DNA from 2 places in the Chthonomonas calidirosea T49 genome. Region 2 is predicted to be linked to the other one. Evidence: riboswitches for the same ligand, from Rfam matches in the RefSeq annotation. Region 2 holds a riboswitch; the other holds the start of a gene.
The links. A riboswitch is a leader RNA that binds a small molecule or an ion and turns the genes downstream of it on or off. The one in region 2 is predicted to bind fluoride.
Positions count from the first base shown of each region.

Region 1: linked by a shared signal. The riboswitch ahead of CCALI_RS15185 (DUF6062 family protein) and the one ahead of crcB (fluoride efflux transporter CrcB) in region 2 are both predicted to bind fluoride.

Region 1 covers NC_021487.1:2,123,533-2,129,335, forward strand. The annotation lists gene CCALI_RS08800 (ABC transporter permease subunit) at 22-903, shown strand; gene CCALI_RS08805 (Gfo/Idh/MocA family protein) at 1,154-2,173, opposite strand; gene CCALI_RS08810 (hypothetical protein) at 2,231-2,689, opposite strand; gene CCALI_RS08815 (DUF6062 family protein) at 2,686-3,426, opposite strand; gene CCALI_RS15185 (DUF6062 family protein) at 3,423-4,139, opposite strand; fluoride riboswitch at 4,179-4,263, opposite strand; gene gmk (guanylate kinase) at 4,343-4,963, shown strand; gene coaBC (bifunctional phosphopantothenoylcysteine decarboxylase/phosphopantothenate--cysteine ligase CoaBC) at 4,960-5,803, shown strand, end outside.
Region 2 covers NC_021487.1:2,547,459-2,553,261, forward strand. The annotation lists gene CCALI_RS10615 (VOC family protein) at 1-205, opposite strand, end outside; gene recJ (single-stranded-DNA-specific exonuclease RecJ) at 320-2,107, opposite strand; fluoride riboswitch at 2,231-2,310, shown strand; gene crcB (fluoride efflux transporter CrcB) at 2,398-2,793, shown strand; gene CCALI_RS10630 (DUF190 domain-containing protein) at 2,807-3,148, shown strand; gene argC (N-acetyl-gamma-glutamyl-phosphate reductase) at 3,297-4,340, shown strand; gene argJ (bifunctional glutamate N-acetyltransferase/amino-acid acetyltransferase ArgJ) at 4,337-5,560, shown strand; gene argB (acetylglutamate kinase) at 5,571-5,803, shown strand, end outside.

The sequences.
Region 1 (5,803 bases), 420 kb from region 2:
TCTGTTAGGAACATCGAATCCATGGCCGTTGCCGCCCTTGCCACGCTAACCCTCAAGGAGGCTCTCCGCAGAAAAACGCTTTGGGCCATCCTCTTTGGCGGTCTCTTAGTATTGGGCATCACCCTGCTCTTAGCTATCGCCCATATGCGCATGGAGCATTTTGTCGCTATCGGCCGGTGGTCCCCACAAGAGGAGGCCATACGCTACCCCTTTGTACGTCGCAGCATCACCGCGCTCTGCTTAAGCGCTATCAAGGCTTTTGGGGCGCTCTTCGCCGCAGTTCTGGCAGGCGGCGCCATATCGGGCGAAATTGAAACGGGGGTCATGGCCCTTCTTCTTCCACGGCCCTACCCGCGATGGCAGATCGTGGCCGGCAAGTGGCTTGGACTTAACCTTCTTCTCTGCGGCAGCACCCTCTTTTGGACGCTCATCGCGTGGACCTCCCTTACCCTTCAGACCCATCTATCGCTCACTGCACTGCTGATAGCGGGGTTCTATCTGTGCCTCTATCCGATTTTAGTCAGCACCATCGCCCTCGCCTTCTCCACCGTGGCCCCTCGCCTGCTCGGCACGGTTTTTGCGATCGCGCTCTGCGCTATCGCCTGGTTCGATGGAGTTATGGAAGGCCTTAGCGTCAATTTTAACATTGACGTGCTTCACCGTCTCGCCATCATCGCCGGCCTCATCGTGCCGCAGGGCTATGTTGGCTACTGGGTAGACGATGTCACCTCGGACATCGTATTTTCCGGAGGGCCTCGCACCTGGTCATCGCCGCGCTTTCTCACCGAGTGGGGAGCACAGCACCTCCATTTTCCGCGCCTCGATGCCCTCTATGTACTACTTTACCTTATCGCTTTCTTTATACTTGGAGTGGTGCTCTTTGAACGCCGTGACGTTATTTAGCCATCTCTTCTCATCGAACCCCTCAAAGGAGCCAGCCTACGCCTTTTTATTCGCGCGAATGTCCTGTTGACCTTATGCGTTTTCCCTAACCGTCCTTCGCACTATGCGGCGCAACCGAGAGCGGGCCACCTTGCGTGGAAACGATGTAGAGACGCCGTATCACCTAGAAGGTAAGCCGTGCTGCGAGGCGATGGGCACATGCGGCATCCGCAGGTGCTAGAAAAGAGGTTGCAACAACCAAAGATACTACCTAAAGCGGCAGCGATTGATGTAGGCCGCTATTTGCAGCGCGCAAACCGGCCTCCAAAATCTCCTGCGCGTCCCTACTGACCTTTGCCGAGCAGAAGCCCTCTGGTTTCTGCCCATTTTCAAGGCAGTGCAGCAGATACTCTGGGGCCGAACGACGTGGAGCGACTGTTGGTGGAGGCTCAATGGTCTCTTGCGGTTTGCCCGGCCGTTGAAGAATCAGTTTTCCATGCCAAACGCCCAAGGCACCCTCACTACCATAAAGCAGGGGGTTGGTCTCGATATAGCCTACGGGCTGCGTCCAACTCGCCTCACAGACGGCGAAGGCGTGGGGGTAGCGGGCTACGATCACCGCGTTGTCGTCGGAGGCGGCATAAGCCGGCTCTGTACCAAAAACCCCTCGCAGTCCGGTTACCTGTTCCGGACGCCCCAGCAGGCGAGCGGCCAAATTAGCACCATAGCAGCAGTAGTCCATAAGGGCGCCGGCCCCGTTGATCTCTGGGGTGGTAAGGTCGCGCACGAAGTTGGGGCTGCACCCTATGGCGATGGGGCCGTTATGGGCGCTACGATAGCGCACATAGCGGATCTCGCCTATGTCGCCGGCTAAAGCGCGCCGTTCTAACTCTTGCCACGAGGCGGCCCAAGCGGTTGGCCAATTGATAAGCAGCAAGGTACCGGCACGCTCTGCGGCCTGTAACATACGGTCGGCCTGTTCAAGCGTGGCGGCCATCGGCTTTTCCACAACCGCATGAAGGCCGCGTTGCGCTGCCGCCTCCACGATGTCGGCGCTCTCGCTGTTGCCTCCTGCTATCTGCACAATGTCCAACTCTTCGGCATCGAGCATCTCCTGCCATGAAGGATAAAGGCGCTTCACGCCAAACTCCCTCTCCAGCTTGGTCAAAAGCTCTGGCTCGTCATCTCCGCCTGCAACCAGTTGCACATTGGGCTGCTGTTGCCACAGGCGCAGCTCGCCCCACACATGGTCGTGCGACATGCAGGCCACTCCAACGCGATAGGTCTTCAATTTCGGAACGCTCTTCCTCCTTTCTAAGCTCTCTTTTACTTTCATCCCCACCGTGTGCTATTCCTGCTCGGATGGGTGCCGAAGGCGTTCAATCTGCCGGCGCATCCGCTCGACGGCCTCATGGAGGCGGGCAACAACCGCCTCAAGCGCTTCACGCTCTGCCGGCTCCAGAGGCCCGAACTTTGGTATCGTCTTTTTGGGGTCTAGATCCTCAACGATCTCTTCGTCTAGATGCAGCAACAGCACCGAAAGCCAGTAGAGGGTTACCGACAACCCCTCCCGATGTTCCTGCTCGGCCAGCTCCTGCGGCAAAAGCTGTTTTATGCAGGCCTGTAGGTCGACGTACATATGCTGTAACGCGTCGGCAAAAACCGCCCAAGAGGCAGGATCGAGGGGGGTGAGCCTGTTATTGCCAGAAGGGCTACGCCCCTCACGGGCGACCTGCTCGATTTGACGACTTGCCTCTTCTATCGCCAAAAGTGTCGCCATGAGGTGACGCTTATGTCCGTCGGTCATAGAACACCTCTGAGGTTTTTATGGAAGTCGCCCACCGTTAGCGCAACGGCCTCTATCCATGCAAGGCGTTCCTCCTCCCTTAGCTCGTGGCGATGGTGTACGTCATGCTTATGAATGTAGGCTTCCAATCGCTCAGAACGCTGCCGGAGTTTGCTTTGAAAGTCGCTCAACAACCACCTGGCAACCTCCAAGGAGGGTCTTTGTTCTAACAAGCGCAGTAGATGCGGAAAACAGACGCCCCACGCCTGCAGATAGGTTTGGGCTAAGTTGGCCTCAAGCCCCTCTTCCAAGAGATACTCGACCCAACTTTTCAGTGCAAACTGCTCATTTTGGCGACCGTGTTGGCATGCTAGACAGGTTTCTTGCGGGCGTAGCGTTGCCAATATGCGCCTGATCGTCTCATCTGGTTCCGATTTGCGGAGCATCGGGCGCTTCGAGGAGGTTTCGAGCGCCAGTGCCGTCACGGCTTCTAGTTGCCTCAGCACGCTTTCATAGAGGGTTGCTGTGCCTAGACCATCTCTCTCCATGGCCCACTCTGTTTCGACAAGCATCTGTGCATGACGCAGGCAAAAGCCGGCGGAGGCCGACAGACGCGCATGAATATCGGGCGCGAGCGTGTACTCATGAAGGAGGGAGCGTAGATAGCGCCGTTCATCCTCGTCTTGCATCCAGCAGAAAGGGCAACACGGCTGGCTGCAGGCCAGGCGAAATGTGGAGGTGAAGAGCGAGTGGCTCACAGTGCATCTCCCTCCTTATGCTGCAGGCCTGAAAGCTTACAAAGCGCACGCAGCCACACGTTACGCTCGGAGCCCATCGGCTCGTCTTTAAAACGATAGTCGTTTTTACGAATGAACTCGCCAAGCTCTTCGGCCAGTCGGTGCAAGCGCTCTTGCTCCGCCCTCTGCAGAAAACGCCAGCTTTCCGGCGGGGCCCAGCGACCAACCAGCTGTAAATGGGGCATGCACAGCCCATCCCCTTTGAGGTAGGCCGATTGCAGTTCGGGTTCGAGCAAGCTGATAGCAAGGGCTTGCGTAAAGCGCTCCTCGTCGCGCTGCTCCTCCTCACATTCTGGGCAACCTTGCTGAAAGAGGGAGCGATCTCGGCTTTGAAGGCGTTCTAAAGCGCGTTCCGCCAGGTCTTTATAGATGATAGCCAAGCCAAGCGCGTTTCCAGGGTGGGCGGATTGTCGGGCATGTCGTGGGCAAAAACCGAGGGAAGCGCGCAGTCGTAGCCGTGTGGGCGGGTCGTTTACCTCCTCATGAAAGAGGTAAGCGAGGCGACGCGCCCCAGCATCGGCAACGAGACGGCAGAGGGGACATCCTGGCTGCTGGACTGCAGAGAAGAGATCGTAAAACAGAAGATGCTTATCCACACGGCGCTTTCGGAGACGCCATTGCACCAAAGAGGCGATGTTCCGCCAGGCGGCACCAAGACGCAGCCTTTTTAACATTCTCTCCTCCTAGGCCCACCACAAGGCCATTGATCAGAGTGTGAGCTAGGAGCCATCAGCTCAAAAGAGAGCGGTTTGGGCAGCAAAAACAAGCGCCCTGGCGGCCTCCATCGCCAAGGTTCAATGTAGCGCAAAACGTCGGCTCTGTCAAGTGGTGAAAGCTCGTGCACCCCTTTTTCGGATTGTGCTATACTGCTTGCATCATGGGAGACGACGAACCAACCAGCGAGGCGCTTTTGTTGCCGCCCCGGCGGCGTGGGAACCTTCTTGTGGTATCTGGCCCCTCCGGAGTAGGGAAAGATACCCTTATTGAGAAGGTTCTGAACCAAACGCCCGGGGTCGTCCGCAGCATCAGCGCCACAACACGCCCACCGCGCGAGGGAGAACGAGACGGCCAAGACTATTTCTTTCTCTCTTCGCAGCAGTTCGAAGAGGCCATCAAGGAGGGAAAGTTTTTGGAATATGCGCGCTACGGAAGCTACTATTACGGAACCCCTAGAGCGCCGGTGGAACAGCAACTTCAACAGGGCTTAGACGTCGTATTGAAAATCGAGGTGCAGGGAGCCCTTCAGGTAAAGCGGCTATTTGCGGATGCGATCCTGATTTTTATAGCTCCGCCCTCTCTGCAAGAGCTGAGGCGTCGCCTGACTCAAAGAGGGACAGAGAGCGAGGAGCGCATCGAAGAGCGACTTCGCATCGCCCTTGAGGAGCTGGCGGCTTGGCCGCGCTACGACTACTATGTGGTCAACGACTTCGTGGAAACGGCCTGCGAGGGACTCCGTGCTATCGTCCTCGCCGAACGCTTAAGGATACGAAACGCATGAGCACCGAAGAGACGTGGCTTGCGGGAAAGTCGATTCTTTTAGGGGTTACCGGAAGCATCGCCGCCTATAAAGCGGCCGATATCTGCAGTCGTCTCGGGAAACTGGGGGCCGACGTGCACGTGGTTCTTACTGCAGCAGCGGCGCAGTTTGTTGGGCCGGCCACCTTTCGCGCCCTCACCCGTAATCCCGTCCTTACCGACGTGTTTGAGGAGCCTCATGCGCGCCGCATTGCCCATATTGAGCTGGCACAATCGGCCGATTTGGTGTTGGTGGCACCGGCCACCGCCGATATTTTGGCGCACATGGCTCACGGTTTTGCCGATGACATGCTCACCACCTGCCTTCTGGCCGTGCCTACCTCTACGCCGCTCCTTGTGGCTCCGGCCATGAACACGGTGATGTGGCAGCATCCGGCCACACAGGCCAATCTACGCCTCTTGCAAGAGCGTGGAGTTCACATGATCGAACCGGAGTATGGCCTGCTTGCCTGTCAGGATGTAGGTGTCGGCAAGCTTGCCGAGCCGGACACCATTGTTCGGCGCGTAGTGGACACGCTGCTCCCGCTGCGCGATTACACGGGCGTTCATGTTTTGGTGACAGCCGGTCCCACACGTGAGCCACTCGACCCCGTGCGATTCCTCTCTAACCGATCGAGCGGCAAGATGGGCTACGCCATCGCGGAGCGCGCCCAGCGCCGTGGGGCAAAGGTCACCCTGATCAGCGGCCCCACCAGCCTTGCTGTGCCGCCTGGCGTTAACGTGGTTTGGGTAGAGACCTCCCACGAGATGCTTGCAGCGTGCCAAAGCCACTTCCAGATGTGCGATCTCTTCATAGCCGCAG
Region 2 (5,803 bases):
AGTAGTTGCCGTCTCCGGTGTCGAGCATCACTGCGCGCGTATCACGACCGCCTGTGCTGCGTTCATCTCTGCCCCAACCGTAGACGCGTCGAAAACCAAGGCCTTCGATATAGAAGCGAAGCGCCCCTTCGAAATCCCATGCGCGCACGGCCACATGGTGAAACCCACCGCCGCAAATGGCGGAATTGTTCCCTGATCTTCCCATAAAGGTTGTCTCCTGTTTCGCGATGTAGGCAAAGCCTGTATTACGTGATTTTGAAGAATACTGGCCGATTTTATGCTGCCGGCAGGTGCCTTTGGCTTGTCTTTTTAGAGCTGCTTAGCGGTTTCCCTGTCGGATGTCTTCCACAAGCAGTTGAATCCGACGCTCTCCTTGGTAGGTGTTGCGTTGAAGACGATAGCAGATGTCGGCTGGGCCAGGAGCCAACTCTGACGCGAGGGTCCCTTGCCACCACATGAGCGCCGGATAGGTGGTGGGCTCGTGAGACGTTTGCGCCGCCACGATGAGCTTGAGGTGCTGGAACTCCTTTCCGATCGGGCGGATGGAGCGGACGAAGGCGCCATAGCTAACGAAGATGGGCTCGGGGTTCTCCATGCCGAACGGGGCCATGCCCTCAAGCTGCTCCAGAAGCCTTTCATCAATCTGATGAGGGCTGAGCTCGGCATCTATATCGAGAACGGGTTGTAGATCTTCCTCCGTTAAGCGTTGGCGTGCGATCTCCTCCATTCGCTGGGTAAGGTCGGCAACGTTCTCAAGGCGAATGGAGAACCCAGCAGCATGGGCATGGCCTCCTCCATCAATAAGGAGAGGACGACACAGCTCAAGAGCCTCACCGAGGTCGAAGGCCTCGATAGAGCGCGCTGAACCGCGTCCCTCGCCGGTTTGCGGGTTCAATGCCAGTACAATGGAGGGGCGATGAAACGCTTCGGTAAGCTTGCCTGCCACCAGGCCAATGATCCCGCTGCTCCAGCCCGTTCCCTTGATGATGATGCAGGCTCGCTCGTGCAGACCCTCTTGCTGCACTCGCTGTATGGCCTCTTGAAAGATCCGTTTCTGTTCTTCCTGACGGGTGCGGTTTTGTGCATCCAGCAGGGCTGCGAGGCGCCTTGCCTCGCCCGGATCGCTGGTCAGCAGGAGATCGAGAGCGGGTTTTGTTTCATCCACACGACTCGCCGCATTTAGGCGGGGGCCAAGGCTAAAGCCGATGTCGCGCACCGTGAGGAGGGGGGCGTTCTCCTCTGCCTGGGGCTTCTGAACCCCACTTACTTCAAGGAGTGCCTGAAGACCTGGCTTCTTGGTGTAAGGCAGCTGCTGAAGTCCAAAGGTAACAAGCACGCGATTTTCGTCGAGTAAGGGCATAAGGTCGGTGATGGTGCCGATCGTCACGAGGTCTAGAAAGGCTTGGCGATAGCTCTCCACTTTTAGGCCGAGATGGCGAACAAGGGCCTCGCCACAACGAAACGCCACTCCCACGCCCGCTAAATAGGGAAACGGATAGCGCGAATCGGCACGATGTGGGTTGACGACGGCAACGGCACGCGGCAGAACTTCAGGGGGCAAATGATGATCGGTGATGATGACATCTATTCCAAGCTGACGCGCGTATTCAACCTCCTCCACACGGCGAACGCCGCAGTCGGTTGTGATGATGAGGCGCACGCCACGAGCCTTCGCTTGTGCGATCGCCGCATGCCGGATGTCGTAACCGTCTCTCTTGCGATGCGGTACAAACACCTCCACTTCAGCGCCGAGGCGGCGCAGCAAGCGAGTCCATAGGGCTGCCGAGGTCACTCCATCGCTATCGTAATCTCCATAGACCAGAATCCGTTCGTGGCGATGTAGGGCCTGTTGGATGCGCACGCAGGCAGGCTCTACGTCGGGTAATAAGAAGGGATCGTGCAGATGATCGAGATGAGGATGGAGAAAACGGTGCGCCTCTTCCACTGTTTCGATGCCGCGTTGCGCCAGAAGTCGCGCGACGATGGGATGGAGATCGCCGCCTTTGAGAAGGCGTTGTTCGATGGCGGGCTGTGGCGGAAGAACGCGCCAACGTACCGTTCCTCCCAAATCGGCGTTCATACCGGAACGAATGAGCGGAGAAGCCATGATGCCCTCGTTGAAAGGTTTCTGATATTTTAAACTATCCGGGGCCTTTTTAGAAGCGGAAAGTTTTTTCGTAAAGGCCGGTCTTTACTTGAAGGGAGTCCTAGGGTAAACTTATAGGTACCCATGGATAACGGTGATGGAGGCCGCCGAGACGTTTTGACGTCTGAACCGCCGCTTTGTAGGCTAATGGCTCCTGGTCGGATACGTTGCGCCGATCAGGGGTTTTTTGTATCTCTGGCTTCCGCGCGACGTAGAGGAAAACTCATATAGAGGAGGATTCGTCTAAGAGAATGAAGGATGTCTTTCTCCGTATGCTCTATGTGGGAGTAGGTGGTTTTTTAGGCGCCAACGCCCGCTACTTTTTAGGAGTATGGATTCAGCAGCACGTTAATGGGTTTCCGGCAGGAACCCTCGTGATCAACATTACCGGCTCCTTCGTCTTGGGGTTTATGGTGACATTGGGGCAGCTTTTAGTATGGGATAGGCGGTGGACGCTGCTCATTCCCATCGGGTTCATTGGGGCCTACACCACGTTCTCGACCTTCGAAAACGACTCGCTAGGCCTGGTCTCCGATGGGGAGTGGCTACGTCTTGGCGGCTATGTGGTCGGAAGCGTTCTAGGTGGTTTTCTCGCGGTCTATCTAGGAAGAGTGTGTGCTTTGTTGCTTTTAGGCCGAACGGTTTAGGAGGTAGCAGGATATGAAGATAGAAGGTATTGGCAAAGTGCTCACAATCTATATAGGCAGTTCGGATAAGTGGCATGGAAAGCCTCTCTATGCGGCCATTGTGGAGCGCGCTCGGCAGGAAGGTTTGGCCGGGGCCACCGTTCTGGAGGGGGTTGTCGGTTACGGAGCCAACTCGCGCATCCATCGCAGTAAGCTTCTCGACCTCTCAACCGACCTACCCATTCGCATTGAGATCATCGATCAGCCGGAGCGTATCAACGGTTTTCTGCCGATTCTGGATGAGATGGTTCAGGAAGGGCTTATTACCGTCCGAGACTGCGAGATCATCAAATATACACATTCGCAAGCCCCGTGAGCTTGACCGCAAGACAGATGGTTTTTGCTTTGTTACCGGTTGACTTGAAGAGGCTCTCTGCGGTAAGATTTCTATCTCATGCCGTAAATTGTGCCGGACTTTTGATCGTTTTTGCGCTTCTGACAGGCGCTTGACAAAGGGGTAGATAATGCTTAACGTAGGAATCGTGGGGGCTTCTGGCTATGCGGGCGGTGAGCTATTGCGGCTGCTTCTACGGCATCCCCACGTTCAGTTGCGGTGCGCATTTTCGGGCACATATGCCGGCAAGCTGTTGGGCGAGGCGTTTCCTGGGCTTTCACGCTACACCGAGTTGCGCTTTGCCGATATGGATGAAGGCCTCCTCACCTCTTGTGATGTGGTGTTCCTTGCTCAAGAGAACGGCAAGGCTATGCACTTGGCTCCAAAGCTGCTGGCCGCTGGGTGCCGCGTCATTGATATCTCTGCCGACTTCCGTTTCCGTGACACGGAGACCTACCTTCAGTGGTACGGGCAGCCGCACGCTTGCCCCGAATGGAACCGGGAAGCCGTTTACGGCCTCCCCGAGTTGTACCGCGCGCAGATCGAAAAGGCGCGACTTGTCGGCAACCCAGGATGCTATCCTACGGCGGCCATTTTGGCTTTGGCTCCCTTGTTGAAAGCGAATTTGGTTGATCCGAGCTCGATTCTCGTGGATGCTAAATCCGGAGCGTCCGGCGCAGGTCGCTCGAAGTTCGGTCTCGACTACCACTTCTCAGAGCTAAACGAAAACGTGAGCGCCTATAAGATCGCGGGCACTCATCGCCATACACCTGAAATCGAGGCGGTGCTCGCCGATGTGGCCGGCCTGCCTCAACTGCGTATCAGCTTTACCCCTCACCTCATTCCCATGACGCGAGGCATTCTGGCCACCTGCTATGCCCAACTCCGATCACCGCAGACGACCAAAGCGCTTCAGGAGCTTTACATCGAGTTCTATAAAGAGGCCCCGTTTGTCGTCGTCTTCACCGATCGACTGCCCTCTACGAAAGGAACCTATGGCTCCAACGACTGCCACATCGGTTTGGCGGTAGACGATCGCACCAATCGGGTAACGGTGGTCTCCGCCATTGATAACTTGGTGAAAGGTGCGGCGGGGCAGGCCATCCAGAACATGAATTTGATGTGTCATTTTGAAGAGACGGCTGGTTTGGATTCGGGAGGCCTTTGGCCATGATCACGTTGTGGAAGGAAGAGTTGGCTGGGGTAACCTACCCAGAGGGGTTTGTGGTGGCCGCCGTACGATGCGGGTTGAAGACAGAAGGGGATGACCTCGCTCTGCTCGTGTCCGATAGCATGGCCACTGTCGCCGGTGTTTTCACAACGAACTACGTGCAGGCCGCCTGTGTGCGCTACTCGCGTCGCGTTGTGCGAAGCAGCGGTGTGGCGCGTGCTGTGCTGATCAACGCCGGCAACGCCAATGCCTGCAATGGAGAGCGCGGAGAGACGGATAACCGCAACTTAGCGGAGTGGACCTCGCGCCTTCTGGACGTGGCGCCAGATGCCGTGCTTACCGCCTCTACCGGCGTTATTGGCCATCCATTACCGATGGATAGGTTGCAAAAAGGCATTCCTGAGGCGGTCGAACGCTTGGAGCGTTCTGCCGAAGCCGATGCCCGTGCCGCCCGTGCTATCATGACCACCGACACTTTTCCCAAATATCGGGCTGTTTTGGTCGATTCCAATCACTGGGTAGCTCCTATCCGTTTTGGAGGCATGTGCAAGGGAGCCGGTATGATCGCCCCCCACATGGCTACTATGTTGGCATTTCTCACCACCGATGCTAGGCTCCCCGGCCCTCTATTGCAGGAAGCTTTGCGCCGCGCCGTAGAGCCCTCCTTTAACTCTGTTACCGTAGATGGCGATACCAGCACAAACGACATGTGCCTTCTGCTCGCTTCTGGCATGGGTGAGGCGGAAATATCGCGCGAAGGCGAGGCTTTTGAAGATTTTGTAGAGGCGCTTACGCGCCTGGCCACGGCGCTAGCGAAAGAGATCGCCCGCGACGGTGAGGGGGCCACGAAGCTGGTCACCATAACGGTGCAAGGGGCGCCTACAAGGTATGCGGCCAAAACGGTGGCTAAAACGGTTGCCGAATCGCCTCTAGTGAAAACAGCGCTGTTTGGGTGCGATCCGAACTGGGGTAGGCTGTTGGCCGCTGCCGGGCGTTCGGGTGTGCATCTTGACCCCAACCGGATAGAGGGGTTCATAGGGCCTTACAGGGTTTGCGCTCAGGGCAGCTCGGTGCCTTTCGATCGGGAGGGCGCCCACGCCTATCTGAAAGGGAGGGAGGTCACCGTTACGCTCGACTTGGGCATTGGCGAGGAGAGCGCAACGGTGTATACCTGCGATTTCAGCTATGACTATGTCCGAATCAACGCCGAATACCATACGTGAGAGTTCACTGATGCAAACCCCTGCCGATGTGTTGATTGAGGCTTTACCCTATTTCCGTGAGTTCTACGGAAAGATCGTGGTGGTAAAGTATGGCGGGAACGCCATGATTGATGAGACTTTGAAAGAGCAGGTGATGCAAGACATCGCGCTGCTTCACTATGTGGGGATACGCCCTATTCTCGTGCACGGTGGCGGCCCTGAAATTAGCGCCCTTATGAAACAGATGGGGTACGAGCCTACCTT